One region of the Odoribacter sp. N54.MGS-14 genome, then DNA from elsewhere that is predicted to be linked to it. Evidence: riboswitches for the same ligand, from Rfam matches in the RefSeq annotation. Region 1 holds a riboswitch; each other region holds the start of a gene.

Region 1 (12,803 bases):
GTCATATCAATTGCAAAGGTAATACTTTTATTTGAAATAGCAAAGGTAAAGGCAAAAACAACAAACTAAGTCAAATTTCATTTTTGATATACTTCCATTTATTTCTCCAGGATGACTTTTCAGCCACCTTCTTCTGTTCTACCTGGCAGGCCGCCCCTATTTTTTCAATTCAGGCCGGATCCTTTCCAACCAATTATCTACCCTATCTTCTGTTTTATCAGCCTCATAATCCTCATCCAGCGGTAAACCGATAAATTTACCTTCCTGTAAAGCACGCGAATCATTAAAGATATAATCGCGGGTCTCTGTTTCTCCGATCAGTTGCCCACCGATTTCCCCGATCGTCTGGCCCAATATGCCCATTCCGTCTACAAAATTATTCGGATAACTGACATGATCCCCCAACCCGACGATAGCAACCTTTCGACCTTCCAAACGAATCCGGAGCATTTTGGGTAAAAATGACGACCAGGGATCTTTTTGTTCCATTTCCCAGGTATTCCGGCCTAAAGTCGAACAGACCAGGATCAGATTGTGATAATCCAGTAATCGCAGTGGAGTGACATCAGAAATAACAAAGAGATCCGGTTGCAGATCTACCAGTTTTTGTTTGATCAGACGGGCCACTTTATGAACGCTGCCTCCCGAAGGTGCATAAAATATTCCTAATCGTTTTGTAGCCTTATGCTCTTTATCTATCAAATAATTCCCTTCCAGATCAGCTTTCAGCTGATAATTCCCTGGTTGATTTTCCTTTTTCATGGATCGCATAATTTAATGTCAAACCTATATGATATCTAACCTATATACGGCAAAGGAACGGGACGGTTTGTTTTTGTTAAAAAAATTTTCTCTGCGCTTTATTTTTGTTTAAATAACCATTTATCGTCTTGAATCTGAAGTTCATAAATTTTGTCATTACCTCCGTCAGTAGTCGAATCGGCATCGGCATCCTCTGTTTTAGCTTTGTGTCTCAGATCATCCAAGGCCGATTTATAGCGGGATTTTTCCTCTGTGGTCAGCGAAGGCATATCATTGATCCGGTCAGAAATAAACTGCATCAGTTTTTCATTGTTGCAAATATTCAGATTACAGGCTAATCCGGCTTCCCGTATGGTTTCATTAAACTGAAGTAACATCTGATCCACCCTCTTTTTATCCGCTTTCCAATATCCTTTCCTGACCGTCTCGAGCAGACGGGCAAGTATCGACTGATAGGCATATAAATTGCCGCTCTTCTTAAACCGTTCTTTTATATCCAGTCGATATTTATCCATGACATAAGTATCATAGATTTGATTCCAGTCGTTATCGCTAACCGATTCCGGTAATGTGGCCTCCCAGCCCCAAAGATTAAAAACCATTTTATTGATAAAACGGGCACCGGCATATCCCTCGTCCACCATCGCATCCACCCATTTGGGATTCAGATAACGGGTCTTCAGTTCACGTCCCAGAAATTTCTCGAGTGTCTCCTGTCCCGGAGCCGAAGGATCGACCAGATTCGTCAGCATGACCACCGGTGATTTCCCGTCGATCGTCCGAACGGCCAAACCGGTAGCACCGAGGTACTGAAACATATCGTCATTATCCAGCAAAGCATACAGATTCGAAGTCCTGCTGTGTAAAGCCACCCTGGTGCCCGACAAAGCATTTTTAAATACAGTTTTCGAAAAGCCTTTCGGTAAATAGGTATATTCGTCCTCTACTTTCGTTCCCCAAAATCCCTGGCCATACAAATGACTCATCTTGTCAAAATAAACTTCCGCCACGTCCTTTTCATCCTCCCAGGTTCCCGAAGCCTGCACCGTCCCACTAACCCCGGTGCCATAAGCACCCGAAGGGGTCGTAAACAAACGTACCGAAGCGATGCGCCGGGCCAGCGAATCTTCCTGAACCCCCAGTTGTTTCAACTTATCTTCAGATTCAAGGATATGTTCCCGGACAAAATTATCTTTTTCATCGGCACTTCTGGCCAGGCTGACTGCCTTATCCAGCAGAGCCATCAATTCGGGAAAAATATCCCTGTATAATCCCGATGGAGCAAAAACGACATCTACTCTCGGACGTTTCAACTCATGCTGCGGAATCAATTCCAGACCGATAACCTGATTGGAAGCATTATAAACAGGTCTCACACCAAGTAAGCTTAAAGCCTGGGCTTCCATCGTACCTTCATTCCGGATACACTCCACCGCCCACAAATTTATGGTCACTTTAGGAGGACACTCCCCGTTGTGTTCGGCCTTATACTGTTCTATCAGCTCCTCTGCCAATTGCTCTCCCAACCGACAAGTCATTCTGGAAGGAATCAGTCTCGGATCGAAAGCAAAAAAGTTTTTACCTGTAGGCAGAGCACCCGGATTCCGGATCGGGTCGTTTCCTGTTCCTGCCCGGACATACTTTCCATTCAAAGCCCGGATAAAAGCATCCAATTCTTCTTTCCCCGATTTTGCGATATTCTTTTGTACCTGCTCCCTGAAAAGTTCCAAATCTTTTCCCATCAAATCCTTTTGCATTGATACAATAGCTTCCGTTGTCGCTTTCGTATAAGCCTCATCAGGGGATACACCGAAAGTGTGCAAGCCGAAAGGGGTTTTATTTTCTTCTATCTCTTTCAGATAATCGTCGATATCTTCCAGATTCTGATCCGTTATGGTATCCAGCTTCAAATCCTTATCCAGTCCGAGTGTTTTTATCCGAAGAACCAGATCCCTGAATTGCGCCATCGACGAGATCGGGCTTTTGCTTTTTTGATCATAGTATTTAGATATGCCACTTTTCAAATCCCGCAATTCCGGATTTAAAGAAGCCTTATCGAAAGGAGGAGTCATGTGGTCGATAATCACGGCCTGTCCCCTTCTTTTCGCCTGCAGGCCTTCACCCACATTATCCACAATATACGGATAAATATTAGGTACATCCATGATCAGCGCTTCGGGATAATCATCGGGACCGAGTCCGGCTTCTTTTCCGGGCAACCACTCATGCGTGCCGTGAGTACCGATATGCACCAGTGCATCTGCGTGAAAGCCATACTTCAAAAAAAGATAATAAGCCAGATACTGATGAGGGGGAGGAACCAGAGGATCGTGATATAAACTCTTCGCATTGTCTTCCCATCCCCGGGGAGGTTGAGGTGTCAGTATGATATTTCCGTATTTCACCACCGGGATCACAAAATAAGATTTCCCGGAAGAATCTTTCCAAACCATCAGTTCAGACTCTTCGGGTTTTCCCCATTTGTTCTCCATTTCCGTCCTAATCTTCAACGATAACTTATCGTACCATTCTTTGTACACTTCCATCGGTACCAATACAGGATCTCCTTTACGCACCAATTTATCCACCTCTGCAGGAGCCCAGGAACCGATATTCCTTCCATAGTCCATCACCCGGTTAAAAATAGCAGCACTGTCGATCGGCTGCCCGCCGGTATCATACCCCTCCTGCCGCATTCTCTGTAGGATAGATAAAATACTTCGGGGAAGTACATTCAGGTAGCTGGCCCCTATGTTTTCTTTTCCGGGAGGATAGCTGTAGTAAATCAGGGCCACTTTCTTTTCACGATTAGGCTTTGTCTGCAGGTTATGGATATTCTTTATACGCCCGAGCAGCGTTTCCATCTGATAACCGATCATATTCTTAATCCGGATATTATGATCGAAATCGTCGAATACGACAGCAACAGAAGGTTCGATATAACCGGCTAATTCGGGTATAGCCACCAAATTCGACCGATTGTAAATATCTATTCCGACTAAAGATTTTTCCCAATCTTTTTGATTCGTACTCAGTATAATCCCATTGATCACCGGCACTCCTAATTTTTCCAGTACCACCCTTTCCTGCTCAGGCCTTGTATTATACCAACATCCCAGATTCAAGAGGGCACTCACGCGGGGAAGACTATCACAGGAAATAAAAAACCGTTCGATCACCTGTTCTTCGTGATGTCCCGGTTTTTGAGAGGTGAACACGGGTAATACATTAAAACCTTTCTCTTCGATATTCCGGATAAATACATCGATATACAAATACTGCGATTTGGTCAGATCGCTTCTCCCAATAATCAATCCGATCCAGGGAGCCTGGGTGTCGATATCGGTTCTCTCGGCTAAATAAGAACCGATATAGGTATGTAATTTTTTATTTCTATAGTTATATATTCCGGAAAGGGGAGTTTCTTCAATATCCTGATATTCACAATCGAAATGTAAATCTTTATTCAGTTTTTTCAGAACGATATTCATGATATTGTTTTCTCCTCCGCTTTTAAAAGCGGCCAATGTCCAGGGATCGAAACAGATCCCCCATTCCTGCAATTCGGCATCGTATTCATGGGATAAATTAAGCGCATAAACCTTCGCTCCGCGTTTCAAAGCAGACAACAGCTGAGGTTTAGCTTTAAAAACCAACCCATTATTATGCAAAGCGACGAATATCAGATCGGAATTTTCAAAAAAATCCATATCACTTTCGTGATAGTTGGAATAGATAAATTCCTTGAACTGACATTTCTCCGCTACCTCCGGATGCATTTTCGCCAGTAAATGCATGCTCCGGTTTACGCCGACCCAAAAACCGTCATCGATAAGAAAACTGACTTTGTTTTGGGCTGTCAAAGATAGCCCAAAACAAAGTGACAAAATAACAAAATAATACTTAATCCCTTTCATATCCCCATTATATATCCGTCATCAGCAATAAATACATGTCTTCAGATCAAAAAGTCATAGCAGCTCTTACCTGAAAATTCCGCCCAGGCATATTATAACCATCCTTTTCGGTATAATTTTCATCGAATAAATTGTTAATATTCAAACCGACCGACACATTCTCTACAAGCGGACAAGAGGCCGAGAAATCGAACACCATAAATTGCGGATGCTTAATCAGTTTATCAGCCCAATACCCGGGTTGGCTTTCACTTAACAAATCGTTCAATGTCGGACGATATTTATCACCGATAAAGTTTTTCTCGATGCGATGTCCGGCAAAACGTCCGTTCAGCCGCGCACTGAATCCTTTCTGATGCAAGAAATCGAGTCCGAAATTGGCATTCTGTTTCCGAACGGATAATGTTTTGTTCCATACTCCTTTAGTCTGATCCTGATAGGTAAACATCCAGGTCAGATTTCCATAAAGCTTCAAAGCAAAGTCACTATCGAACAGACGGCCGAAGTCATAAGAAGCCATAATTTCCATTCCACTTTTTTTTGCTTTATCGGCATTCTTGAACGTTTTGTACTTTTGTCCGCTTTCTTCATCGGTCCATGCCTCTTCCACAATCAGATCATCATTCCACGTATAAAAATAAGTAAAATCAAAATTTACCCCCAGTTCCGGCCGGCTGAATGTCAAACCGGCATCCAACGTACGGGATTTTTCAGGATCCAGATCAGGATTTCCTACGGTAAGCGTACCGCTGTACAAAAATTCTCCGGCTTTCTGATAAGCATCGGTCATGCTGAAAGCTGTACCGAAACTGGCATGGACGGCCATACCGCCGTATATATTGTATTTTGCGCCGATATTGGGATTGAAAGTGTTGTAACTTTCCGATTTCTCTTCATTCTCCAAACCAGGTGTTTTCCGAAGTTTAAAATCGATATAATCATAGCGCAATCCGACCGACAAGTCCAATTTTTCTTTAAATAATTTCAAGTTACTCTGCAGGAATATCCCCCAAGCCGTATTCCGGAAACGGGGTTGATAAGGTGCTTTAATCTCACCACGCGCTTTAAAACTGGTTATCTCACTGACTTCATTATTGTTATCGAATCCGAAAGCAATTCTTTGTTTGCCTAAAATCAGATTATCGTGTACTGTAAATCCATAAGTATTCAGTTCGTTACCCGAATACACATAAGCCGTATCGGTGTCTGCCGTATAAGTATCGGTCTTAGCTGTAGAGTAATGAGGAGCGAAAAACAAACTATGATTATTCACTTTTCCGTTGAGTTCCAATTTTTCGGTATACCGGGTGACATCTTTCTTTTTCAATCCGTTAGCCCCCCAGACATTTCCTCCCGTCGGCAGGTCCTTACCCACAAAAAAAATCTCGGTAAAATTCAAAGACCAGTTTTTCCCGAAATCATAACCGATACGGCCTTTACCGGCGATACCGCTATGCCGAGAGCCATTCATTTTAATACCATAAGTATCTTTACCGAGGATAGCTTTATCCGTTGCCGACATATGCAAGAGATTATGGTCTCCGATCTTATAGTTTCGTGCCTGAGCAGTATAATCGAAAGAGGCATCGAAAGAAAGCCCCCGGTAGATCCGTCCACCGACATGAAAAGCCCCTTTGGAAGTTTGATAACTTCCGGCTGCAACTTTGATTCCTCCGGTGAGTTTATCCTTATTCCGTTTGGTGACGATGTTCACCACTCCACCCATCGCATCCGAACCATACATGGCGGAGAAAGGGCCTTTCAGTACTTCCACCTGCTCTACATCGCCTAAAGAAAGTGTCGCCATATTGGTAGTACCGGCCGGTACTCCATCGATCAGGACTGTCGTATATTTTCCTTCTGTCGGTTTGAATCCCCGAATACTGAAATAAGAATTATATCCCGGATATTCGATCACATCCACATTAACAAAATTTTTCAACAGGTCCGTCAGATTATTGATCCCCGAAGCTTCGATCTGCCGCTTGGTCACCACCTCTACCCTGTTCGGAAGATCTTTTAATAAAGCTCCGGTTTTAGTCGCATGGATCATCACCTCCTCCAAATCTATCCGACGCATGGAATCGGTTTTTATAGTTACAGGTTGCTCTGCATACATGCCCATACAGAACGTAAGGGCAAGAGAAGTTAAAATAAATTTCCTTTTCATCTTGAATTTGTTTTACACCGACATAAATTATTGTTTGCTAATCACATACAAGTTTATTCGTTGTAACAGCAGCAAAGCTACTCCCAACAAATTGAAAGTTTCCCCTCAAAAAACTTGCATAAATTCACCCCATTCATGTGCCACCGGCGCTTCCCCGTTTACCGGTAACATTTTGCATAATTCTAAATTCACCTGAAAAGAAATCATATTGCAGAATCCTGACTGGAAATTGTTTTCCGGCATAATCCCTGCCGTAAAGCACACCCTTTGTAAAAAAAATCAAGTCCGAATCGAGCAACCTTAATCCCCGAAGGTTTATCAATCATACATCATTTCGGCAGGTCTTCTGACTTACTCCAATCTTCAAACGCCCTTCCCATTCTTTCCAGAACAGTGGCTAAAGTATTGTTGAAGATTTTAGCAGAGCTTACAGCAGCGGGTCTGTCCAGGATTCTCACCTGATTCCCTTTTCATCACTTTTCCGTAGCAGCAGAATCGTGACACCAAAATCGGATGCAAAGATATCGATTTTTTTATTTTAAGAAGATACTTTTACGATATTTTCCAATTTTTCAGACAGACTGCGACCATATTCTTACAGGAGATCTGTATTTCCAGCCACCGGGGAGCCATTGACTGTAGCATGGTCTATGCGAGATTTTGTTCCGTTAACGATTCTTTCAGGGGGATATATCGTATGGCAGAAACAGGATGCAGGAAATAACGGATATGCTTGGTCATACGAAGGAAATTCGCTTTCTTTGTATGAAAACAGAACTATCATGGCGAAGTTTATCAATCCTTTTACAGATGTCGGATTCAAAATCATTTTCGGATAGGAAATGACAAAGGGTCTGCTGATCGACTTTCTGAACGATCTGTTGGTAGGTGAACGGCATATTCAGGATCGGTGTGTTCTTCATGAATTTCCGCCTGGGTGATTCTCCGGGCAAACTGTGTACGGACATCGTACTCTCCGACCGTAATACACACGAGGTATTTTCGGATAAACTACGCTTTATTTTCATCGAACTTCCGGCTTTTACGAATGAAGAAGAAGAATGTATAACTGATTTTGAACGCTGGATTTATGTATTAAAGAATATGGAAACACTAAACCGATTACCGTTTAAGGCCCGCAAAGCGGTGTTCGAAAAACTGGAAAAAATCATCGACTCGCATCACTGACAAAAGAAGAACGCGAAAAGTACGACGAAAGTATCAAGGTCTATCGCGACCAGTTAATGACAATCGCTTTCGCCAAAGAAAAGGGAATAGAGGAGGGGATGGAAAAAGGCCGGAAAGAAGTCGAAAAAAAGAAACAGCTGGAAATCGCCCGTAATATGAAAGCAAAAGGTTTTGCCGCAGAAGATATCAGTGAGCTGACCGGCCTTCCCGTCAAAGAAATTAAAGAACTTTAAATTATAGTTTTCCGACTGAATAAATCAATTCAGAAAACCGCATTTTATTTATATCTTTCTTTCAACCCTTCCCTTATCCGGTGCGGAAGTGTCCCCTTTGCGGGCTGCTACCGCTAAAAGGATTCCCAATACCACTCCCAACAAGGCAGCACACAATACCCGCATATTGCCGGGCAACAGAAAAGTGATGGTATGAGCCGGGAACCAGAAGAAAGGGATGGTTTTCTTAAAGACAAATCCCCACAACACCCTCCAATTCAAACTGCTCATGATCCCTCCCATATCCAGTGGTGTGAAGAAACCACGGAGTGTACCGCCGTGCATCAGAATATGGGTATCCGTAATTTTATGCAGCGTCATAAATACCGGAGCGAAAATGGTATTCATACTCACCGACACGGCAAAAGCCACCCCTACTTTAGCCCAGCACAATCCCGGTGCATGAAAAACCGCCGGAGCCTCCTGCATGCCAAGGTATTGCAAAAATGCCGGAGTACCATTCGAAAAAATAACCATCGCCATATTAATGCCCATCCCCAATATCCCCCATACAAACATCCGGGGCAAAACCCCGAATCCTTTCCGGCAATACACGCCGGCACTAATCCGCAAGCCGATCATCTCTCCCAAAGTCGACAAGATGGCAAATTTCAGGAAACTCATGATCATGCCATGAGCCGCATTAAAAGCATGATACCATTCGTAAACAGGCCGGCAGATAAAAAAGGGTAGCAGCAAAACCGCTACCCCCAGTATAAAAATAAAGTCTTGTTTTTTCATTTTTCAATCCGGATACGGGCATCCACCGCCACCACATTTTCTTTATTACCGAGTAATGGATTCAGGTCCATCTCAAAAATTTCAGGAGCCACTTTCACTAACATGGACACCCTCGACACGGCTTCGGCGAATTTTTGTTCGTTCACCGGTTCTTGTCCCCGTACTCCCTGAATGATCTTATACGATTTCAAACTACGGATCATATCCAAAGCTTCCGGTTGGGCAATCGGAGCCAAGCCTGCTTTCACATCTTTCAATACCTCGATAAAGATACCTCCTAATCCGCACAACACCATATGTCCGAATTTATCTTCCCGTTTAGCCCCGATAAACACTTCGGTCCCGGACAACTGCTGAGCCAGCATGACGGCATGCGTGTCTTTGATCTGCATCATCCGACGGAATTCGCTGCGTACCGTCGCTTCGTCCCTTACGTTGAGGGTTACCCCACCGACATCGGATTTATGGACAGGTCCTACTACTTTCATCACTAACGGGAAACCGATCTGACGGGCCAAACCGACAATTTCTTCCTCTTTATCGGCCACTCCTTCTTTTGCCCGGGCAATACCGGCAGCATCCAGCAATTCATGGATCTGTTCAGGTGACAGATAGCCGTTTTCAGCCTGATCGACGACAGCCCGGATCCGTTTCCGGTCTACTTCCGGCAATTCGGGCTCGGCAGGTTGCGGAGCAGGAGTACGGTATATTTTACACAAAGCATTACCAAAATTCACTTCATAGGGGAAGTAAACGCCACCTTTCCTTACAAACTCGTCGATTTCCTCTTTCACCACCATCGAAGAGGGGAATATGGGATAAATCGGTTTCGGGGAAGTAGCTATTTTTTCACGTAATACTTCATATACATCGAAAACGGGGAAAAGCCCGGGACTACCGAAGATCACTGCAATACCGTCGATATTATCGAAATCGCGGTTACAGGCATCCAGGATAATTCCCAATTGTTCAGCTGTTCCTGTCGCTAAAAAGTCAATGGGATTACCTACAGAAGATCCGTTAAACAACTGTCCCAGCAATGCTTCAGCCTTCGGTCCTTCCAAATGAGGAATTTCCATTCCCCCGTCCGACAAGGCATCTGTCAGCATTACGGCCGGTCCTCCGGCATGGGTTACGATAGCCATATTCTTTCCCTTCAATTCTGGATAGTTAAAAATAGCCGCCACCGTGGCCAGTTCATCCCGCCCGTTACACCGTACGATACCGGCTTTCCGGAACAAAGCTTCCACGGCTACATCCGAGCTGGCCAAAGCTCCGGTATGCGACGAAGCAGCACGGCTTCCGGCAGCGGAACCGCCTGATTTGATCGCAGCGATACGACAACCTTTCCGGATCAGTGAGGAAGCATGCTTCAATAATTTTTCCGGTTTATCGATACTCTCTACATACATCAATTTAATCCGTGAACTTGTCTCAGGATCGAAAGATTCGTCCCAATATTCCAGGACCTCTTCCACGCCTAACTGGGCAGAATTACCGACTGAAAATACACTCGAAAATTTTACACCTTTCTGCATACCGGCATCCATAATGAAAAGTGCCGTTGCTCCCGAGCCCGATACGAAATCTACTCCTTTCGGATCCAATTTCGGTATAGGGGTCGTGAATACCCCATTGTAGTTCGTTGTCAATACACCGATACAATTCGGGCCGATCAAAGCTCCCCCGACAGAATCGATCGTTTCTACAATTTGTTTTTCCAATGCTTTCCCTTCTGCATTCTCTTCACTAAATCCGGCAGACAGAATGATAAATGCCCGGGTATTTTTTTGTTTCGCCAGCATCTCTACCGTCGACGGACAGAATTTGGCAGCGATGGCCAGGATAGCGCAATCCACTTCCGGCAAATCTTTCACGTCCCGGTAGGATTTGATACCTTGTACTTCATCCATTTTCGGATTCACCACATATAAACTCCCTTTAAAATGTCCATCGATCAAATTCTTCAATACCTTACCACCCGGTTTCTGAATATCGTCCGATCCTCCAACCACCACAATGCTGGAAGGATTTAGCAATTGTTTATTAATCATATCTTCCGAATTTTACTATAAAATTCACTATTCAATTTTATCAATTATATATTATTGAAAAACTTCAAAAATTCCCCTACTTTAGTGACCATATTTTTTGAGCCGGTATAAAAAGGTATCCGTTGGTGGATATTTTCAGGGGTCATGTCCAATATCCGGTTTCCGCCATCCGTAGCCAATCCTCCGGCTTGCTCGGCAATAAATGCAATCGGATTACATTCGTACAACAGACGCAGTTTTCCTGTCGGATGGCTATTGGTTTCGGGATAAATAAAAATACCTCCCTTCAATAAATTCCGGTGGAAATCGGCCACCAGAGAACCGATATAACGCGAAGTATAAGGACGCTTGGTTTTCTTATCGGTTTCCTGGCAATACTTTATATATTTTTTCACTCCCACCGGAAATTTCTCATAATTTCCTTCGTTTATAGAATAAATAAAACCATTTTCCGGTGTTTTAATATTCGGATGTGAAAGACAGAACTCCCCGATAGAAGGGTCCAGCGTAAAACCGTTCACTCCGTTGCCGGCCGTATATACCAACATCGTAGAAGAGCCATAAATAACGTAACCGGCAGCAACCTGGTCACAACCTTGCTGTAAAAAGTCATCGATATTCGCAACTTCGCCCAGCGGAGATTTGCGGCGGTAAACAGAAAAAATAGTACCGATAGAGACATTCACGTCGATATTCGAAGAGCCATCCAGCGGATCCATACAAAAGATATATTTCGCATCACGGCTCAATCCATCGTCAAAAACAATGATATCCTGATTTTCTTCTGAAGCAACACCGCAACATTCACCACTGGCTTTCAGTTCCGACAAAAAAGTCTCATTGGCATAAATGTCCAGTTTTTGCTGGTCTTCACCTTGTACATTCTCGGAGCCGGCACGCCCCAGAATATCCACTAAACCAGCCTTATTCACCTCCCGGTTGACTTTTTTGGCTGCAATACCTACGTGATGTAACAAACAAGAAAAACCCCCTGTTGCCTGAGGTACTCCTGCCTGCTGTTCGATAATAAACTGATTTAAGGTTGTAACTTTATTCATTGATTCTGATTCTATTTGTTATTAGATGCAAATATAAAATGATAAATCGTAATACACAAACGTTTTCATGAAATTAGTATTCCCTCAGAATCACAGATTTTTTGAAAATCAAATAAGTTTTCATTCAATCCGAATTGATTCCACATTATTATTCAATTTTAATATCTAAATTAGCGCCATGAATTAATTATCGTGTTTAAATTTAAACGCAATGAACGTATATAAGTTTGGTGGCGCTTCCGTTAAAGATGCCGAAGGTGTAAAAAATTTATTTAAAATCATCAATACCCAGCGGGAAAATTTAATCATTGTCGTATCGGCGATGGGAAAAATGACCGATGCCCTGGAAGTTTTGTGTAATTCTTATTTCGGGAAAACCGGTAATATTGCAGAGGTTTTTCAGCGCATTCAAGATTTCCATCAGCAGATTATCCGGGATCTTTTCGGTTCTGCCGACAGTGAAGTAAATGCCCGGGTAGAAGCCCTGTATCAGGAATTGGACACTATCCTAAAAAGTGATCCTTCCCTCTGTTACGATTATGAATACGACCGGATCATCTGTTTCGGTGAATTGCTCTCGACAACAATCATTGCCTCCTATCTCGAGAAACAAGGGCGAAAAGCCAAGTTTACCGATATCC
Region 2 (12,803 bases), on a different contig from region 1:
GATGTTCGTAAATCTCCTGAGCCTTGCGGGCTTTCACCACCATTTCCTTTATTTCCATAACTTTTTCAGTTTATAATTATAACGCAAACTTTAAATGCCGGGCAGCTTTCTGTCTTTGTTTCTGCCTGATCAGTCTCAAAGCTCCCGACAAAAAATCCTCCGGATTTTTCTCAACGAAATCCAGGATTTCCTAAACGATTACAATGTAATTCTCAACTTAAAAAATTGATTTAATACAGCACCTTATAAATCTCCCGGATCTCCTCCTCCGACAGCGAGACATAATTATTGGCCAAAAGACGTTGCTGAGTCTGCAACACACTGCTGGTAAAACCCTGAATTTCTTCCGGTTTCATTCCATACACCCGGAGTTTATTCTTCGGAATCAATTTACCCAAAAGCTCATCGAGTACCGGATAGGGATTTTCGTTCACACCCAATTGTACACACAACAAGTCGTTCAGCCGGGCAATATCGCCTGAAGGATTTTTGGCATTATAAAGTTTGAATACTTCGGTGAAAAACTGATAATTCGATTCGCCATGAGGTACATGATAACTACCACCCAACGGATAGGATAAAGCATGTACAGCCCCCACCCCTGTATTTCCAAAAGCTATTCCGGCATAATTACTTGCCATCAGCATATCCCCCAGTCTTTCGAAACGATATTCGGGTCCGTTCGCTGCAATCCCCTGAAACACATCGATGATTATTTCGATGGCAGCCCGGCAATACAAACGGGTATAAGGATTGGATTTGGGCGAAACATACGACTCGGTGGCATGTACCAACGCATCGATCGCACTACAGGCATAAAACTTAAAAGGCAGCCCTTTGAGCAACTCCGGAACCAGCACAGCATCGTCGGCCACAATGGCATCGTCGGCCAATCCCATTTTAGTATGTTTGGAGGTAATTTCAGCTATGGATATATTGGTCACCTCGCTTCCGGTTCCACAGGTGGTAGGCAAAATGACCAATTGTTTTTCTTTGACGATCGGAATTTTACGTTCGAAAGCTTCCGTAACGTCTTCCACCCCTTTCAATACAAACAATTTGGAAATATCGATCACCGTTCCGCCACCGACCGCAATCACCCGGTCGAAACCGACTCCTTTCACTTCTTTCAGGATAGTGTTCATCATTTTATCCGATGGTTCTCCTAAACCGAACTTCTCCTGCATAATGAAATGACAAGGGAGATTCAGAGATTTCATAAAAGGTTCATAAAGGAATTCATTGGTAATCACCAAATCGTGCTCCGAGAGCTTGAATTCACGGGCAAAATCGGCAAAATGATCGAATTTGCTCAAACGGGTTTTTAATTTAAATAATTGCATAATACATGATTATAAAACGATGGACAGCCCCGGGACCATAAATCGCCGGAAGTTATCCGCCACCAGTTAATCCTTAAAACGTTTCTGATATTCTTCTTCCAGCATAGGGCGGAAATCGGGATGTGCCACAGCAATCAATGCCCGAGCCCGTTGTTTCAGCGTTTTACCTTTCAACCGGGCGATGCCGTACTCAGTCACCACATAATCGACATCATTGCGTGAAGTAGTAACAGCTGCACCCTGCGCCAAGAAAGGTACAATCCGGGAAGCCTTACCTTTAGCTGCAGTCGAAGGCATAGCCATGATCGATTTACCACCGGCAGACCAGGCTGCCCCCCGGACATAGTCTACCTGTCCTCCGGTTCCGCTGAATTGTTTCAGTCCGATTGTCTCGGAAGCCACCTGCCCCATCAGGTCAACCTCGATGCAGGAATTGATGGAAACCATCTTTTCATTTTGTGCAATGACACGAGGATCGTTGACATAATCTACAGGACGCATTTCTACGCAGGCGTTTTTATCGACGAAATCGTACAAGCGGCGCGTCCCCATCAGGAAAGTGGCAACCAATTTCCCCGGATGCAAGGTCTTTTTACTGCCATTGACCACTCCTGATTCCACCAAATCGATCACTCCGTCGGAAAACATTTCGGTATGGATACCCAGGTTTTTTTTATCTCCCATAAACAGGAGCACGGCATCCGGAATCGCTCCGATCCCCAACTGTAAGGTGGAACCATCCTCAATCAAAGAAGCACAATTACGCCCGATGGCTTTTTCGACATCCGTAATTTTAGGCAGCGGAATTTCGGGCAATGCCAGGTTAGTCGGAATAATATAATCCAACCGGGAGATATGAATTTTGTTATCTCCCTCGACATAGGGCATATTTTCATTCATCTCTGCGATCACCAGTCGCGCCTTTTCTGCTGCCGCTTTAGTATAATCACAAGAGAGTCCGAAACTGCAATTTCCTTCACTATCGGGATAAGACACTTGGATTACCGCCACATCCACAGGATATACCTCATCAAACAGCTGTGGTATTTCATAAAAAAATACAGGAAGAAAATCGGCCCGGTCGTCAGCGACAGCCTGGCGCGAATTTCCCCCGACAAAATTAGTGATGTGGCGGAAATGTCCTTCCGTCCCGGGTGTCAGGTATGAGCCATCGTTCAGCGTAAGCATGTGGTAAATACCGACATCATGCAAGCGTTCTTTTTGTGCGATCATTTCCGCCGGCACAACCTGCGGACAACCGGCAGCATGTCCGAACACAAGATGGTCTCCGTCTTCTATGGCACGGACAGCTTCCTCCACTGTCGCAAACCTGTTTTTATATATTTCTTTCCATTCCATAATCCTCGTTTTGATCACCTTTTTCGGTTTAATAATTTCCGGGCAAAAGCGAGTAAGCCCTCATCTGTTTCGTTGATCAGATACACACGGCCGAGTTTATCTCCAAGCTCACGACGCAAACCTTTCTCTACCACTTGTTCCACCGTAATTTGTGCCGCAGGACAGGCTCCACAGGCTCCGGAAAACACAATTCCGACATCCCGGCCCCGGATTTCCCTGACACTCAAATCCCCGCCATGTTCCAGTAAATGAGGACGGACCCGGTAAAGTACGATCTCCCGGACCCGTTCCTCAAAACTACTACTACTTTCTATCTTTGCTTTCATCCACCTTAGCAATCACTTTAGCCAGTTCTTTCTTCGCAGCCAGATTTCCCTGACGGGAGATCATAATACGCTGTGCCTGAGGTGAACCTGCTCCATGCATAGATTCTGTCCGATATCCAACAGCTGCCGTACCCAAGGTAATATTTTCGATCAGGCGCAGGATACGCATCCGGTTTTCGGTAGAAGTCCCGGTTGCTCCCTGCAAATATTTCTCTACATAAGGACCGATCTTTTCGCTGCGTAAATCCTGCTCGGATGGCATGGTCACCATTAACCCACCGGCAATATCTTCTGCAAGACGGGCAATCTCATAAGGCATACGGGTAATATTCTGTTTGCAGACATTGGCCAACAACAGATTGATCTGATAGTTACCGGCAGGCATCTTTTCACCCTCTGCCGAACAGGCAATACCACAAGCATAAAGCGTCTCGTTCAGATGTATCATTTCGATCAGCTTATCCTTGATGTGGTTGGCTTTGGGCACGCCATTGTAATCGGCGGCAAGGGCAGCTGCACCGATCAATACATCCCCGACTCCGACTTTACACCCTCCGTAAGACTGACGGTGATATCCGGCGAAACGCTCTACCATCATTCCGGCAAATTCATATTCCCGACACATAAACACCCGTTCATTGGGAACAAACACGTTATCGAAAACAACCAGTGCTTCGTGCCCACCATACTGTGCATTTCCGAGGTCCATATCGGCATTTTCCTCCATTTTACGGGTATCACAGGACTGACGGCCGTACACCATAAATACGCCTTCGGCATCTGAGGGGACAGCAAACGAAATGGCATAATCTTTATCCTCTTCTTTCATGGCCACAGTAGGCATGATCAGGTGTTCGTGCGAATTGACAGCCCCGGTCTGATGAGCTTTTGCTCCCCGTACGACAATACCATCCTCCCGCACTTCCACGACATGCATATACATATCCGGATCTTCCTGTCTGGAGGGCGACAAACTACGGTCACCTTTCGGATCGGTCATCGCTCCGTCAACCGTAAGGTCGTTTTCCTGTACAAACTTCATATATTCAGTGAACCGCTTGTGATATTCTGTCCCAAGCTTCTGGTCCATCTCATAGGTGGTAGAGAAAATGGCATTGAAAGCATCCATTCCCACACAACGCTGGAAACAGGCTGCCGTCTTTTGTCCCATCAAACGTTGCATTTTCACTTTATTCACCAAATCTTCCGTGCTTTGGTGGAGATGGCAAAAACGGTTGATCCGCTTGCCGATCAGCGGTGAATAAACAGTCATCAGATCCTGATATTCCGGTTTTTCAGCCAATTCATAAGTTTTGGCTACAGAATTCATAGAAGGACGAATCATCGGGTGGTCGACAGGATTTTCGATCAGCTCACCCATAAAATAAACCTTCAGATTCAATCTGCGGAGGCTTTCAATGTACTCAGCTCTGGTCATCATAATTAGTGGCGTTTTATTGATTAACAATACAATATTTAAAGAATTATTTCTCTAATCAAAAGACACAAAGGACAACTATCGTATGCTATATAACATACGTCTTTCCCTTTACGGAAACGATAGCGCCAGCCTTTTTAAAAAATAAAAAAGCATCCTTTACACATCCTCCCAAAACGAGGTTATGCCTTCGTGTTTTCCAGGACACACCCGTATCCCTTTTCCCAAAATAATTGTGAAAAACAACGCACATACCCATTGTCCTTATTCCCCAGAACAACTGGCAATTATAGGTCAGGCAGGTCTTCTGACTTGTTCCGGATTTTGCGGCCTTCCCTTCTCCCGGAGGAAAAAGTGACCATAAGAATGCAAAACCCTTTTTAAAGAACATACAGCTGAGGGTACAGTACCGGATTCTCACCGGATTCCCTATTCAACTCATTCCTCCGTGTGAGGATGAGTCACCATGACGACGCAAATGTACCTAAATAAATTTATATTCCTACTTTTTTTCTTTAATTTTTAAATAAAATGAGAAAAATAATTGCAGCAATGAAACAAACCTCTCCTAAAAAATCATAAAATAACACCTCCTTCACCCGAACTTCCTTCTCCTCTCTCAACGTCCGATGAAGTAAAAAATCGATTAAAAACAACGGAATGCATAAAAATAATCGACGATCATCCGGACAACAAAGACCCGCCTCTTATAAAAACAAGAAGTTACAAATTTTTACTCACTGATAATCAACAACAAAACAAAGGAAAAGGGAAAGATTTTATTAAAATTTCAACGGATAAAAGATTTTTTATACTTTTGTCCCATTGAAGTTCTTTACAAGATGTGAATCAGATCGCTCAGGTGCCTCATTACGATGGGGAGAATAGGGAACCGTGTGAAAATCACGGACTGTCGCGCAACTGTAATCACCATAAAAGTTCGGCCAATCATGTCCACTGTCAGCATAAGACGGGAAGGACGGCTAAAACGGTGAAAGTCAGGATACCTGCCTCAGCGAATTGACAATGCTTTCGCGGAATAAAGCCAGAGTCAGCCCTTATCAGACCGACACCCGTCCGGGTAAATATACCCCTGCGTATTCTTTATTTTGTGAAAGCTAAGTTTAAGCCATGCTCAACGGTAACAATCGATGATTAACGAGTAATTATCAATCGGCTACACTTACGAATCTTAAAAGAGATTGCCAGAATAATAAAGCAATTAATAGATGTAAACTGACTTAGCATGAGAAAATCGTTTGAAAAATTCCTGGCGAGACAGGAAGCCTTAGCCCGGCAATACGGCGAAGCATATGAAGAAAAACAACACAACCGCGGCAAACTGACAGCCCGGGAACGAATAGAATTTCTTTTTGATGAAGGCACCTTCGAGGAAGTCGATGCTTATTCTCCATCGGCCACCACCTCTTTCGGTAAAACAGTACGTTCCTATGGAGACGGAGTTATTACCGGATTTGGAAATATAAACGGCAGACAGGTATTTGCCTATTCCCAGGACTTCAATGTTCAGGGAGGATCATTGGGTTCTGTACACGCTGCCAAAATTATAAAAGTACAGGATATGGCCCTGAAAACAGGTTCTCCTGTTGTAGGCCTGATCGATTCGGGAGGAGCGCGCATACAGGAAGGAGTGGCCAGTCTGGCCGGATATGCCGGTATTTTCCGCCGTAATGTACTGGCCTCCGGGGTCATTCCCCAAATATCGGTGATCATGGGTCCGGCAGCAGGCGGCGCCGTTTATTCCCCGGCACTCACCGACTTTATCTTTATGACTGCCGCAACCAGTTATATGTTTGTTACAGGCCCCAATGTCGTTAAACAAGTGTTGAATGAGACCATCTCTCCCGAAGAATTGGGAGGGGCTTCAGTACATGCTGTCAAATCAGGAGTCGCTGATTTTGTTTTCAACGATGACGAGAACACTTTGCGGGGAGTGAAAATGCTGCTTTCCTATCTTCCTTCCAACAATATCGAGAATGCTCCCTATCTGGCCACCGACGATCCGGCGGACCGTATAGAAGAAAGTCTCAGAGACCTTGTTCCCGAAGATCCCGACAAACCTTATGACGTCCGGAATATCATCCGGCTGATCACCGATAAAGGTAAATTTCTGGAAATAGCTGAAAACTATGCCCCCAATATCATTATCGGCTTGGCCCGGTTCGGAGGCTATGTAACCGGAATCGTCGCCAACCAACCTCAGGTGATGGCCGGTACTTTGGATATGAACTCTTCTGTCAAGGCTGCCCGTTTCATCAATTTCTGTGATAGTTTCAATATTCCCATCCTTACTCTTGAAGACGTTCCCGGATTCCTGCCGGGAGCTGATCAGGAACATGCCGGGATTATCCGCCATGGAGCAAAATTATTGTATGCTTACACCCGGGCTACTGTACCCAAAATCACCGTCGTACTGCGAAAATCTTACGGAGGAGCCTATATCGTTATGAACAGCAAAGGGATCGGTGGCGACTACAACTTTGCCTGGCCGACAGCAGAAATCGCTGTCATGGGACCCGAAGGGGCAATCGCCATTCTCTACCACAAAGAACTGGCCGCTGCCGAAGATCCCGTTGCTTTGAAAAAAGAATTACTGGCACAATACCGGGAGGAGGTTGCCAATCCTTATATCGCCAACGAAAAAGGATTTATCGATGAAGTCATCGACCCGTCCGTCACCCGACTGAAAATCATCCGGGTACTTAAATCTTTAGAAAAGAAATCAGTCAGTCTACCCCGCCGGAAACATGGAAATATACCGCTTTAAAAAGATAAAAGCGAAAGAAAAGGGGGACAAAATAAAAAGATAATGAAATAGATATGATAAAATCAGTTTTAATAGCTAACCGAGGCGAAATAGCCATCCGAATTGCCCGTACAGCCCGGCGCATGGGCATCAAAACTTATGTCGTCCGAACAGCCAAAGAACCCGAAGCTGTATATTTATCAGCTGCTGATGCCGTGATCAATTTCCCGGAAACCGATGGGAATATACCGGAATTTCTGGATATCGACAGATTGGTTGGACTAGCCCGGGAATATAAGATCGACTCATTACATCCAGGTTATGGATACCTGTCTGAAAACGCGGAATTAGCCGAACGCTGCCGGGATAATGGAATCGTCTTTATCGGCCCTTCACCCGAAGTCATCCGACTTATGGGCGATAAAGTTGCAGCAAAAGGAATTGCCGCACAGAGCGGAGTCCCCATGCTTGGAGCCAGCCAAGGAGCCGTACATACCCTCGATGAAGCCCGGAAAATTGCCAAACGACTAGGCTATCCGGTCATTATCAAAGCAGTATCGGGCGGAGGAGGACGAGGAATGCGTATTGTCCATCATCAGGATGAACTCGAACAACTTTACAAAATAGCAACCGCAGAAGCACAGGTAGCCTTTAACGATCCTTCGGTATTTATCGAAAAATACCTCGAAAACCCGAAGCACATCGAATTTCAGATTGTAGCCGACAATTATGGAAATGTCGTGCATCTGGGCGAACGGGAATGCTCCATACAGCGTAAACATCAGAAGTTGATGGAAGAAGCCCCGTCACCCGCTCTCGACGAACGCCTCCGGAAAAAAATGGCAGCAGCAGCAGTCTCCCTGGCAAAACAGGCAGGCTATCAAAGTCTGGGAACAGTGGAATTCCTGCTCGACCATCAGAAGCATTTCTATTTCATGGAGATGAACACCCGTATTCAGGTGGAACACCCGGTTACAGAAGAAATCACCGGAATCGATCTGGTGGAATTACAATTCAATATCGCTGCGGGCCGGAAATTACCGTTGCGTCAATCTCAGATTCACCTCAACGGCTGGTCTATCGAATGCCGGATCAACGCAGAGGACGTACAAGCCGGATTTTCTCCCAGTATCGGTGTTATCCGTCAACTTCGTTTACCACAAGGCAATCACATCCGCATTGAAACCGGTATTGCCCCCGGTTCAGAAATTACCCCTTTTTTCGATTCTATGGTAGCCAAACTGATCGTCACCGGAGACACCCGCGAACAAGCCATCGAACGGACTCTTTCGGCACTCGAACGTTTCCATGTGAAAGGGATCCGTACCACAATCCCTTTCTGCAAAGCAGTATTACACAACGAAACTTACCGTAACGGTGATTTCGACACCTCCTTCATTGAAACCCGCCTCCATTCGACGGTCTGGCGCGAACCGCACGAAGAATTGCTCGCAGCTCTATTCGCCGTGTATACCTACACACACGAAAATACTCCTGAAATCGGTCCCGACACACAAATCGACCCCTGGGTATTGAACAAACGAATCAGAAATCTATAAGTACCAAATATGAATAATAAAGAAATCAGTAAATACATCGCTCTCAGCGACAGACAAACGGAATTCGAATTTACAGTAAAGAATAATTATGATTTCAGTTTGAAACGGCAAAATATACGCCTCGACCTGATAGAGGAAGCAGACGGATTTTTGGTCTTATCTTATAAAGGACTGCGTTATCCAGTAGAAATTGTTTCACGGAAACAAAATGAATACGAAATATTGCTCAACGGTGTCGCATATACTTTCTCTGTTGAAACTCCGTTCTCTCTGAAACGGAAAAAAATACTGGCCAGTCGTCAAAGCGACTTGGCGACAATAATCATCAAATCTCCCATGCCTGGCAAAATACTGGACGTCCAAGTAGATAACGGTCAGGAAATCAACAAAGGCGACACTCTCTTGATACTTGAAGCCATGAAGATGCAAAACATCATTACCGCCACCCACAGAGGCCGAATCAGTCGTTTATGTGTCAAAACCGGCCAAATCGTTGGTAAAGACGAAATTTTAGCAGAAATCAAACTCTAAACGCAGCCATGCAGGAACACAGCAAAAAAATACAGGAATTATCGAATTTTCTGCTGGATTACGCCACCACACTGATGGCAGTCGGCAGCCATACTTCACGTATTGTAAAAAACGTGACCCGCATCGCCGAGTCTTTTGGCTTTGGAGTGGATATGACCATTTTTCAGCGCAACATCACCATGACCGTCAAACATTCCGAAGACTACTCCATCCGACGAACTTACGTCCGACGGATTCCAGCAATGGCTTTAAACTTCCGTACAATATCAGACCTGAGTGCCCTGAGCTGGGAAGCTTATGACCACCATCCGGGACTTCACGAGCTGCAGCTCCGGTTCAATACCATTGTCAACACCCCACGTATGTCACGCTGGATGGTCCTGTTGCTGGTTGCCTGTGCCAATGCTGCATTTTGCCGTTTGTTCGGAGGAGATCCGATCGCCATGGGATTGGTATGGATTGCCACCCTGGCCGGCTTTTTTATCCGTCAGGAACTCACCAAACTTCAGTTGAATCATATGGTCATCTTTATTATTTGTTCCTTTATCGCTTCCCTGACTGCCGCACTCGGAGTATTCTGCAATTTAGGGACCACCCAAGATATCGCACTAGGTACCAGCGTCCTGTTTCTGATTCCCGGAGTACCGCTGATCAATTCCATCCTGGATATACTCGAAGGTCACGTCCTTGTCGGTTTATCCAGAACAATCAATGCCACGATATTAATTATTTGTATCGCTCTCGGCTTATCCATGACTTTATTAATTTTAGGAAAAGATATATTATGAACAACGAATTCTGGTTACCTGTCCTCACCGACGGATTATTTGCCGCTATTGCCGCCATCGGATTTGCCGTTATCTCCAATCCCCCCAAACGTGCTATTTCAGTTGTAGCCTTACTGGGAGCTTTCGGCCATGCCTGTCGTTTCTACCTATTACATTACACCCCGTTGAATCTGACCATATCTTCACTCTTTGCAGCTTTCGGAATCGGGATGCTAAGTATGTTAGCCGCCCGCCTCGTCCGGTGTCCGGCGGAAGTATTTTCTTTTCCGGCTCTACTTCCCATGATCCCAGGTATGTATGCCTATAAAACTGTACTTGCCCTCATCCGCTTTATGAAAAGCGACGATGTATCCCAGTCACAACAACTGATTGTCGAAATCTTCCGCAATGGCCTGACTACTTTATTTGTTATGTTTGCACTCGTCATCGGTGTTTCACTCGCCATGTTCATCTTCTATAAACAATCGTTCACTATGACCCGGCTGCTACCCCCTCATCACAAAAAACAAGCCTAAAAACCGATTGGGCAAATATCACAAACATAGAAATAAATATCCTAAAATCTTTATCCGTATTAACTACAACAGACAACAGTCCCGGGAAAGATTTTTATAGAAACAACGAATCAATTAGTGCGAGAAAGATTATCTTATTTCCCCCGCAAATAGCTCACGACCCCACCCTCACAGACTATTCCTTTTTCCGGAGGGCACATGCAGCACATAAGCCTTTAATCACATAATTGGCACCGGTTTGGATAAAACCGGGAGGTAATTGTACCGAGGGAATATGTATACTTTTCACACAAAAAGTTTTATGGCAACATTCGCAGCAGAAATGCATATGCTGATCTTCGACCGCGCATTGACAACTATCGTCGCATACTGCATATTTTAACGTACCGCTTCCATCGTCCACCCCATGAATCAGATGGTGGGACAGGAATAAGGTCAGAGTTCGGAAAATCGTGGATTTATCGACAGTATCGAGTTGAGCCTCCAGATCGGAGACCGACATCGCCTGTTTCATCTCTAACAAAGTGCGGAGCACCAACACCCGGATGGCCGTCGGCCGGATATCCCGGAGAACTAGTTTATGTAAGCAAAAATCTTCCTCTATCATCATTCGAATTTTTTACTGAGGATACGTACGGAATTCAATACAGCCAACAAAGCCACACCGACATCGGCAAAGACAGCCGCCCACAAAGTGACGAATCCACAAGCACCGGCAATCAGAATCAGTGACTTCACCCCGATAGCACCGGCAATATTCTGCTTTACAATCCGTCGGGTCGCTCGTCCGATCGAAATCGCCGTAGCCACTTTGGAAGGTTGGTCGGTCTGAATAACCACATCGGCACTTTCAATAGCAGCATCCGCCCCCAATCCTCCCATAGCGATACCGACATCACTCAAAGCCAATACCGGAGCATCGTTCATACCATCTCCGACAAAAGCGGCAGAAACACCGGCCTCTGCATTCAATTTTTCCAGGTAAGCCGCTTTATCTTCCGGCAGTAAACCACCTCGTGCATGCCGAATCCCCAAGGTCTTAGCAAAGATAGCGACTATTTCTTTTTTATCGCCGGATAATAACTGAATATTATCGATATGCAACTGTTTCAGCCGCCCGATAGCTTCGACAGCATCTGCTTTCAGCGTATCCGAAAGCAATAAATGACCGGCATATTTTCCCGCGATAGCACACACAACAACCGTAGCGACACGCTCGGAAATTCCTGCCGGAACGGTTATTCCCCGATCGGTCAACAAGCGAATATTACCGACCAAAACATTTTTTCCCTCTATCACACCTTCTAATCCATAACCGGGATATTCTTGTAAATGCGTGACACCGATTCTCCCGGCTCCCTCTTGCAGGGCATAACGGGTAACCGCCTGTGCTACAGGGTGAGTACTTTTTTCCTCTAAGGTCAACAGGATACTTAACAACCTTTGCGATGAAACGGTATCCGCCTCCATCGAAGACACTTGAAAATGGCCTGTAGTCAAAGTACCGGTTTTATCGAATACGACAGTATTGACGTGAGTAATAGCATCCAGATAATTACCGCCTTTAAACAATATCCCCTTCCGGGAAGCCGCTCCAATTCCACCGAAATAGCCCAAAGGGACACTGATCACCAAGGCACAGGGACAGGAAATCACCAAAAATACCAGTCCCCGGTATGCCCAATCTTTGAAAAAATAATCGAATCCGGGATGGAAAGCTGCCACCAAAGCAGGCAACAACATAATCGATAAGGCCAACAAAAATACCACAGGAGTATAAATACGGGCAAAGCGACGGATAAAAAGTTCTGCCGGGGCTTTTCGTTCAGAAGCATCCTGAACCAAAGCCAGTATCCGGGCTAAAGCACTTTGTTCGTAAGGCTTAGTCACTTTCAATCTTATCGCCTGACCAGAGACGATCATTCCTGCCAATACCTCTTCACCACGATTTATAGTCCGGGGCAGACTCTCTCCAGTCAAGGCAGAGGTATCGAAAAGAGCATATTCTTCCTGTAACAATCCATCGAGCGGAATCCGTTCTCCGGGTTTTACCATGATCATCTCTCCAACCTCAACCTCACCGGGGAAAACCGACTGTTCTTTCCCTTGCCGTAAAACCAAAGCTTTTTCAGGACGGACATCCAATAAACGCCTGATATTCCTTCTGGCCCGGTCGA
Region 3 (7,403 bases), on a different contig from region 1:
TGAACCTTGGCACTATTTTCCGAGATTCCTAATTTCTCGGCAATCTCCTTAAATTTGTAATCCTCCGTGACACGTAAACGAAAAACCTCTTTCATCCCCGGGGGCATCTTATCGACAATGACCTGCAACTCATCCAACACGGAGCCTTCATCGATCGCGTCTACGGTATCCGAATACAAATGGGCTTCCAGTACATTCTGTATATACGAGTCTTTGATTTTCAAATTCCGGAGGAAATTCAAACAACGATTCCTTACCATCACAAACAAATAGGCTTTTACCGAAGTCGTTATATTCAGTACCTCGCTTTTTTCGAGAAGATCCATGAACAAATCCTGTACGATATCATGAGCAGCCTTGGGATCGCGTAAATAATTGGCAGCGAAACGATACAAACGGTTATAATATTGCTCGAACAAGAAAACATAAGCTTTCTCTTCCCGGTTCTTTAACCGTTTCACGAGCAAAATATCGTTTTCATCCATACATTATCATTTTTACTTCACGATGATTTCGTCCGTGAACAACCAACCGCGTAAATCCTTGTCCGAACGGGCCTGGTAACGCACGTAACGGGTCGAGGCACATCCTGTCCAACCGAAGTTTCCAAAGCAGACCGGTTTTTCTTTCGATACCTTGTATTCCTCTCGCTTCGCTTCCACGAAATTCTTCCCGTCTGTCGAGAAAGAAACGATCACTTCGCATGGTAAAAACACCTCGGGATTCACCATTTGAATAAAAGTTGCCTCCACGGAAGTTATGCAAATGGCCTTCCCCAGGTCGATAGTTACATCGAGGCGGTCCCGCGATATAAACCCCTGCCACGCGCCATCGGAATACGTCCATCCCCCGCGGATGCCATCCGTCAGGGTCTTATCCCCCTGCGCTTTGTAATGTTCGTTATAAGGAGCATTGTACACCACCGGTTTCCCCAATGCCAAATGAACGACCTTTTCCTTTGCTTCGGGACGTTCCCCTAACTCTTGCTCCAGGGGAAAAGGATGGTACCCCCGGTCACGCAACCATCCGATCTCCCGGCATACCCGCCTGCGAAAATCAGGATATGACTTGTTGGCAGGTTCACTCCACGCCACTTCAGCGATAGCCAACAAACGGGGATAAGCCATATATTCGTAATGTTCATCGGTAGGGATATACTCCGCCCACAAATTGCCCTGCACGCCATAAATCAATTTCGCCTCTTCCTCTGTGAACGCGGGAGATGCCGGGTCATACGAATACACGTTAGCCAGTGGCAAATACCCCCCGCTTGCTTCCGGCTGAAACTGCGGTGCATCCTGGTAACTATCCAGATAACAAAATTTTCCGGGAGTCATCACGACACGATGCCCGGCTTTCACGGCCCTTACTCCGCCTTCCTCGCCCCGCCACACCATCACCGTGGCATTCGGAGCCAACCCGCCTTCCATGATCTCGTCCCATCCCAACAACTTACGCCCGTGGCCGTTCAAAAACTTCTCCACACGGCAAATCAGATAACTCTGTAATTCATCCTCGTTCTTCAACTCCTCGTCCGCCATCCGCCGCCGGCATTTCGGACAACTCTTCCATGCCTGTTTGCCAGCCTCATCGCCCCCGATGTGAATATATTCCGACGGGAAAAGCGCCATCACCTCGGTAAGTACATTTTCCAGAAAAGTAAACGTTTCCTCGTTACCCACGCAAAAATCAGACCCCTTATAAGGTTCACCCGCACACGATAAACCGGGATAAGCCGCCAATACCTCTTCCGAATGGGCAGGCATCTCTATCTCAGGAATTATCGTGATATGGCGTTCCGCCGCGTAACGCACCAGCTCCCGGATATCCTCCTGCGTGTAATACCCGCCTTGAGCGGCAGGATCCTCCCGCTCGCAATACTTGCGTCCATCGGCAGTATTCCACCATTTCTTCCATTCCGCTTCCGGGCGCCACGCTGCAAAACTTGTGAGCCTCGGGTATTTTTTGATCTCGATACGCCAACCGGCGGCATCCGTCAAATGCAAATGCAAGCGGTTCAACTTATAACGGGCCATAGCGTCTATCTGCTTCTTGACAAACTCCTTCGGGCGGAAATGACGCGAAACGTCTATCATGAATCCGCGGTACCCGAACCGCGGGGAGTCTTTAACCGTCACCGCCGGAACTGTCCAGCCTCCCCGTTTATCCGGCTTCATCAATTGCAGCAATGACTGCAAACCGTAAAACAAACCGGTTGCGGTAGAGGCCGATACCGTCACTATTTCCGGTTTAACTTCCAAAACATACCCTTCGGGATGAATGCCCGCATCGGATATTTTTTGAAAAAATACGACATCCTTGCCCGTATGATCTTTTCCGTGCCATTCTTGTCTCCCCGTAGATAACTCCGCTGCCGCGTAATTGACTAAACTTTCCTTCTCCGCTCCACTCAGATTGGTGTGCCATGCCGTAACTTCCGATATACGGAACTCTCCTGTTCCCGGGAGTACTTCCCTCGGGACAGGAATCACCCTTTCCTCCTGTGCCGACAATGTTCCCCAGACACCCAGGAACACGCTGAAAAACAGATTCCGTACAAACGACATATCTTCCGAATCTTTCTTTAATTCACTACTATTTCATCCACAAACAAAAACGCCGGGTAACCTTTCCCGGGATGCCAATCGGGCATTACATTCTCGGGAGAAGCCATAATCCGCATGTAACGGGCTTTCACCGGGGCAAATGTCTGCTTATGCACGTACAATCCGTTACGGTCGGATTCCTGCATCTCCGGGTATTCCCCGAAAAACACGCGCTCAAAATTTTTCCCGTCCTCCGAAACCTCTATGGCCACGGAACGCACGTCGAATATCCAATCCCCTTTTTCTACGCAATTGTGAAATGTCACGGAAGAGATTTCCTCAACCCGGCATAAATCGATCGTCACATCCATATCATTACCCCGGAAAGCGATCCAACGCCCCGTTTTATAATTGCCATTCCCCTGCAAACCATCGACAAGAGTCGTGATTCCGTTGAACTTGTACTGCTCGTTTATGGGCTGGTTAGCGACTATCGGCTTGCAAGTCGATTTGCCGAAAGTGATCTTTTCCGTCACTACGCGGCTGTTTCCTGAGGGACGCACCGCCATCGCCCGAAACGTTCCGCTTTGACTGACAGACAACACCCCCGCCGTCACCGGCGACTGAACCGTGGGTTCTGTCCCGTCCAGCGTATAATGAATCGGTGCGTCGTCAATCGTGCCCGTGAAAATATCCACCGTCCCGTTTTTCGTGTTAACGCGATAATCTGCCGTCACATCGAATATATGCTTCGCGTAATTATATCCCAGGGCATCGTACAAACGAGTCAGCCGCAACAATCGTTCTAGAAAATCAGCGTAATCTTTCTTCTCCGGTTGGCTCCACTGAATTTCGCAAAGAGCCGCCCAGCGCGGTAAAGCCATGTATTGTAATTGCGGGAAAGTGGTGATATATTCCGTCCAATGGTTCGCCTGCACGCCTTTGATAAACTTCTGCTCGTCAGAAGTGAGCATTGAAGGTATGGGTTCGTAACCATACACGTGTGCTAGCGGGGAGTAACCTCCATTCGCTTCCGGTTCTTCCTCGGTATCCTTGCTCTGGTAATGATTGAAATACAAGTAAGTGTCCGGAGTCATGATCACATCATGATGTTGGCGTGCGGCTTCGATACCTCCACCTTCCCCGCGCCAGGACATCACCGTGGCATTCGGGGCCAAACCGCCCTCCAGTGTTTCGTCCCAGCCGATCATCCGGCGCCCGTGTTCATTTAAAAATTTCTCCGCGTGGCAAATAATAAAACTCTGCAAATATTCCTCCTTCGTGTGCCTGTCGTCACCTTTGATACCCAATGCTTTGATACGGGCTTGACATTTCGGGCATTTTTCCCATCTCACCTTGGGGCACTCGTCTCCTCCTACGTGAATGTACTCGGAAGGAAAAATCTCCATAATTTCTGTCAATACGTCATCGATAAAAGTCAACACGCTGTCGTTCCCTGCACAAAGCACTTCTTCGGACACACCCCACATTCTCCACACTTCGTACGGACCTCCGGTACACCCCAAATACGGATACGCGGCCAATGCCGCCTGCATATGTCCCGGCAAATCGACCTCGGGGATCACGGTAATATAGCGTTCGGCGGCATAGTCCACTATTTCCCGTGCTTGCTCCTGCGTGTAAAAACCGCCATACGGCTTACCGTCATATTTACCGCTATTATGCCCGATCACCGTTTCCGTGCGACGGGAACTTACTGTTGTCAACTCAGGATATTTCTTTATCTCGATGCGCCATCCCTGGTCGTCGGTAATATGCCAATGTAATCGGTTCATGTTATGCAAAACCATCATATCGATAAACTTCTTCACCTCGTCTACCGTGAAAAAATGGCGGCACACATCGAGATGTACCCCCCGGTAACCGAAACGCGGCTCGTCTTCTATCCCGACAGCGGTTAATACGGGAACACTGTTCGCCTTTACAGGGATAGCCTTGCGCAACGTTTGTATGCCATAGAATACGCCTGCCTCACTTGCCCCGGCAATCACTACTCCGCTGGCAGACACATTCACACGGTACCCTTCCGGATTTTTAATACTCGAATCTAATTGTAACGTTACATTTTTCTTCCCGCGCGAACCGGTTTCCACCCGGTAATCCCGTCCGGTAGCCGCTTTCAGGTAATCCGCCAGAAACAAAGCGTTGTGACGCATTGCCTCGTTCTCTCCCGGGTAAACAATACACACGCCATCATCCAACACGAATTCCCCGCCTGAAAAATTCTCCCGGATTTCCAGCGGGGCAGGAATAATTTCGTAACACGGTTCACTCTTTTTCTCTGAACACGCTAAAAACCAGCCGGCTAAAGCAATCACGCTGACTGTTCTAAATAAATTTTTCATAATAACCATTTCATAACTACAAAAATAACACATGCAAATAAAATAGCAAACACGTGCCCAAAGTAATAGGAGAATAATATAAAACACCATCTCTTTTTTTACCGGTGTTTCGCTTTTAACAAGACCGGATTCGGTTCGGCTGTCGTTCCTGAGTCGTAGGCTTCCTGGGCGTTTCCCGGTAGTTCATTGAATAATTTCCCGGTTTGTTGCAGGAGATTTTTTTAATTTTTTCTACCTTTGTTGCAATTTTGGTGATGTAATAGATTTCATCCGTTACATAAAAGGGAATCCGGTGAGAATCCGGAATAGTGCCCGCTACTGTGAATCCCGTAATTGATAAGTTTCTTATGCCACTGTCCAATGGAGGATGGGAAGGTCGCTTTTCAGGGATAAGTCAGGAAACCTGCCAGAATTATACAGAAAATAAGCATTTCCGGGGTCAGAAATGTGATTGTTAAATATCTAATTTTCTATCATTAATGAAAAAGTGGTGTGCGCTGACAATCGTTTTGTTGTTTGTCGTTGGTCAGGTATGGTCGCAAACGACTATCAGCGGTAAAGTGGTGAGTGTTGAATCCGGGAATCCGGTAGATGGTGCCAATATCCGGGTAGACCATAGTCTTGCGGGTTGTTCGACCAATGCTAAAGGAGAGTTTATCCTTCGGAATCTGCCCGAAGGAACCCATGAGTTGCGGGTGACTCATGTCAGTTATGCTCCAAAATCGGTTACGGTAAAGAGCGGGGAAAGCCAGGTCGTTGTGCAATTGGAAAACAGCTACATCAATATCGGTCAGGTTGTAGTCACCGGAACGGGAACACACCGGCGGATGAAAGACAGCCCGGTGCCGGTATCGGTTATTACGGCTCAGGATATCCGGGAAGCCAACCTCTCGACCATGGAAGAAGTATTGACTAAGATGAATGCTTCGTTTGCTTTTGTGACGAGCGGTATGGGGACAACCATGAGTTTGAACGGCCTGAATGACGATTATATACTGGTGTTGGAAAATGGGCGCCGGCTGGCCGGGGATGACCGGATTTCCCGTATCAATGTCGCTAACATCAAGCGGGTCGAGATTTTGAACGGTGCTGCCTCGGCGCTTTATGGAAGCGATGCGATAGGAGGGGTGATCAATATTATTACCGACGATGCGAAGAATGTGATGCAGGTTTCCAGTGATACCCGTTATGGGAGTAAGGGGCGTTTCTCGGAGGCTGTGAATGCAGATTTTAATCAGGGTAAATTCGGTTCGTATACCTCTTATCAACGCTTGCAGGCCGACGGATGGCAATTGAATGCTTTGGAGGCTGCTTATGCGACGGATAAAGAGACAAAACGGAAATATCGTAATCCGGAAAAAGACAAGGCAACGGATAAGGAAGCTTCGACTGCCTTTTATTCCAATACAGTGAATCAACGTTTTACTTATGCGGTGAACGATCGTCTCACCCTGGGGATAAGGGGTACGTATTATAATTGGGAGAACGACCGGCCGGCATCGGTGTATAAATACAATATGGAGCATGAAACGTATACTTATGGCGCAGGAGCTAAATATATGATCAATAAATCTGCTTATATCGATGCCGATTTTTATTCCGATAATTTTACTTCGCGTTACGACTCGGTCAGTAAGCCCGGAGAAGCTTCCCGGGGGAAAGATACCCGGAAAAAAGTGCATTATTACAATGGCTCGTTAAAAGGTATTTTTAAACTCGGACAGGCACAAAAATTTTCTGTGGGTATGGAGTATGTGAAAGAGACTTTGATGAGTGCTACCGATGATCTGGATGGGGAAAATATGTATACGATGGCTCTTTTCCTGCAGGATGAGATCCGGTTATGGAAGAATTTTCAGGCTGTGGTCGGGTTGCGGTATATCTATAACGAATTTTTTAAAAATTATGCTACTCCCAATGTTGCCTTGAGTTATAAGTGGGGCGACCTGAATTTCCGGGCATCTTATGCCTCCGGTTTCCGGACTCCTACCTTATCCCAGTTGTATGCCACGGATGTGGCGAAAACGACGGATATGGTGACGATTCCTAATTTTAACCTGAAACCCGAGAAAAGTGATTATTTTATGCTGAATGCAGAATACGTACACAATAGAATTTCGTTTTCTGTATCCGGATATATCAATAAAATCCGGGATATGATCAACTACCGGGGAATCGATCCGGCTATAGCCGAACAGTTGGGGTATGGTAAACACGATGAGGCCCAACAGCGGGATAATATAAGCCGGGCTGAGGTAAAAGGGGTAAAAGCAGTATTGAATGTATATGCCGGAGCCGGTTTTTCGGTGGGGGGAAGTTATCATTTTATGGATACCGAAGATAAGACAACTCAGGAACCGATCGATAAAAGTGTGAAAAATGTCTGGACGGCCAATGCCCGCTGGGGACACCGCTGGGGATTATATCATCTGAATGTCAACCTTAACGGTCGTATTCAGGAAGGGCGCTACTCTAAGACCTATTATTACGA

Evidence for each region. A riboswitch is a leader RNA that binds a small molecule or an ion and turns the genes downstream of it on or off. The one in region 1 is predicted to bind cobalamin.
Region 2: it holds a riboswitch for cobalamin, as region 1 does, so the genes downstream of both, WS42_RS03755 (4-hydroxyphenylacetate 3-hydroxylase family protein) here and WS42_RS06495 (TonB-dependent receptor plug domain-containing protein) in region 1, are expected to answer to the same signal.
Region 3: it holds a riboswitch for cobalamin, as region 1 does, so the genes downstream of both, WS42_RS08535 (TonB-dependent receptor) here and WS42_RS06495 (TonB-dependent receptor plug domain-containing protein) in region 1, are expected to answer to the same signal.

What each region holds. Positions count from the first base shown of each region.
Region 1 is NZ_LARL01000021.1:22,339-35,141, forward strand. Features, by position in the region: gene WS42_RS06485 (flavodoxin domain-containing protein) at 157-762, opposite strand; gene WS42_RS06490 (cobaltochelatase subunit CobN) at 861-4,679, opposite strand; gene WS42_RS06495 (TonB-dependent receptor plug domain-containing protein) at 4,726-6,849, opposite strand; cobalamin riboswitch at 7,169-7,372, opposite strand; gene WS42_RS06500 (hypothetical protein) at 7,500-7,688, shown strand; partial or broken gene WS42_RS06505 (Rpn family recombination-promoting nuclease/putative transposase) at 7,692-8,270, shown strand; gene WS42_RS06510 (hypothetical protein) at 8,319-9,050, opposite strand; gene WS42_RS06515 (acetate--CoA ligase family protein) at 9,047-11,104, opposite strand; gene fbp (class 1 fructose-bisphosphatase) at 11,149-12,162, opposite strand; gene WS42_RS06525 (aspartate kinase) at 12,374-12,803, shown strand, end outside.
Region 2 is NZ_LARL01000010.1:23,133-35,935, forward strand. Features, by position in the region: gene WS42_RS03735 (aldehyde dehydrogenase family protein) at 1-58, opposite strand, end outside; gene WS42_RS03740 (4-hydroxybutyrate dehydrogenase) at 231-1,343, opposite strand; gene WS42_RS03745 (acetyl-CoA hydrolase/transferase family protein) at 1,410-2,702, opposite strand; gene WS42_RS03750 (NifU family protein) at 2,717-3,028, opposite strand; gene WS42_RS03755 (4-hydroxyphenylacetate 3-hydroxylase family protein) at 3,006-4,469, opposite strand; cobalamin riboswitch at 4,747-4,950, opposite strand; cobalamin riboswitch at 5,310-5,495, shown strand; gene WS42_RS03765 (acyl-CoA carboxylase subunit beta) at 5,713-7,254, shown strand; gene WS42_RS03770 (acetyl-CoA carboxylase biotin carboxylase subunit) at 7,308-8,792, shown strand; gene WS42_RS03775 (acyl-CoA carboxylase biotin carboxyl carrier protein subunit) at 8,802-9,323, shown strand; gene WS42_RS03780 (threonine/serine exporter family protein) at 9,332-10,111, shown strand; gene WS42_RS03785 (threonine/serine exporter family protein) at 10,108-10,626, shown strand; gene WS42_RS03790 (Fur family transcriptional regulator) at 10,802-11,233, opposite strand; gene WS42_RS03795 (heavy metal translocating P-type ATPase) at 11,233-12,803, opposite strand, start outside.
Region 3 is NZ_LARL01000035.1:22,080-29,482, reverse strand. Features, by position in the region: gene WS42_RS08550 (RNA polymerase sigma factor) at 1-485, opposite strand, end outside; gene WS42_RS08545 (beta-N-acetylhexosaminidase) at 498-2,567, opposite strand; gene WS42_RS08540 (glycoside hydrolase family 20 protein) at 2,585-4,912, opposite strand; cobalamin riboswitch at 5,145-5,337, shown strand; gene WS42_RS08535 (TonB-dependent receptor) at 5,392-7,403, shown strand, end outside.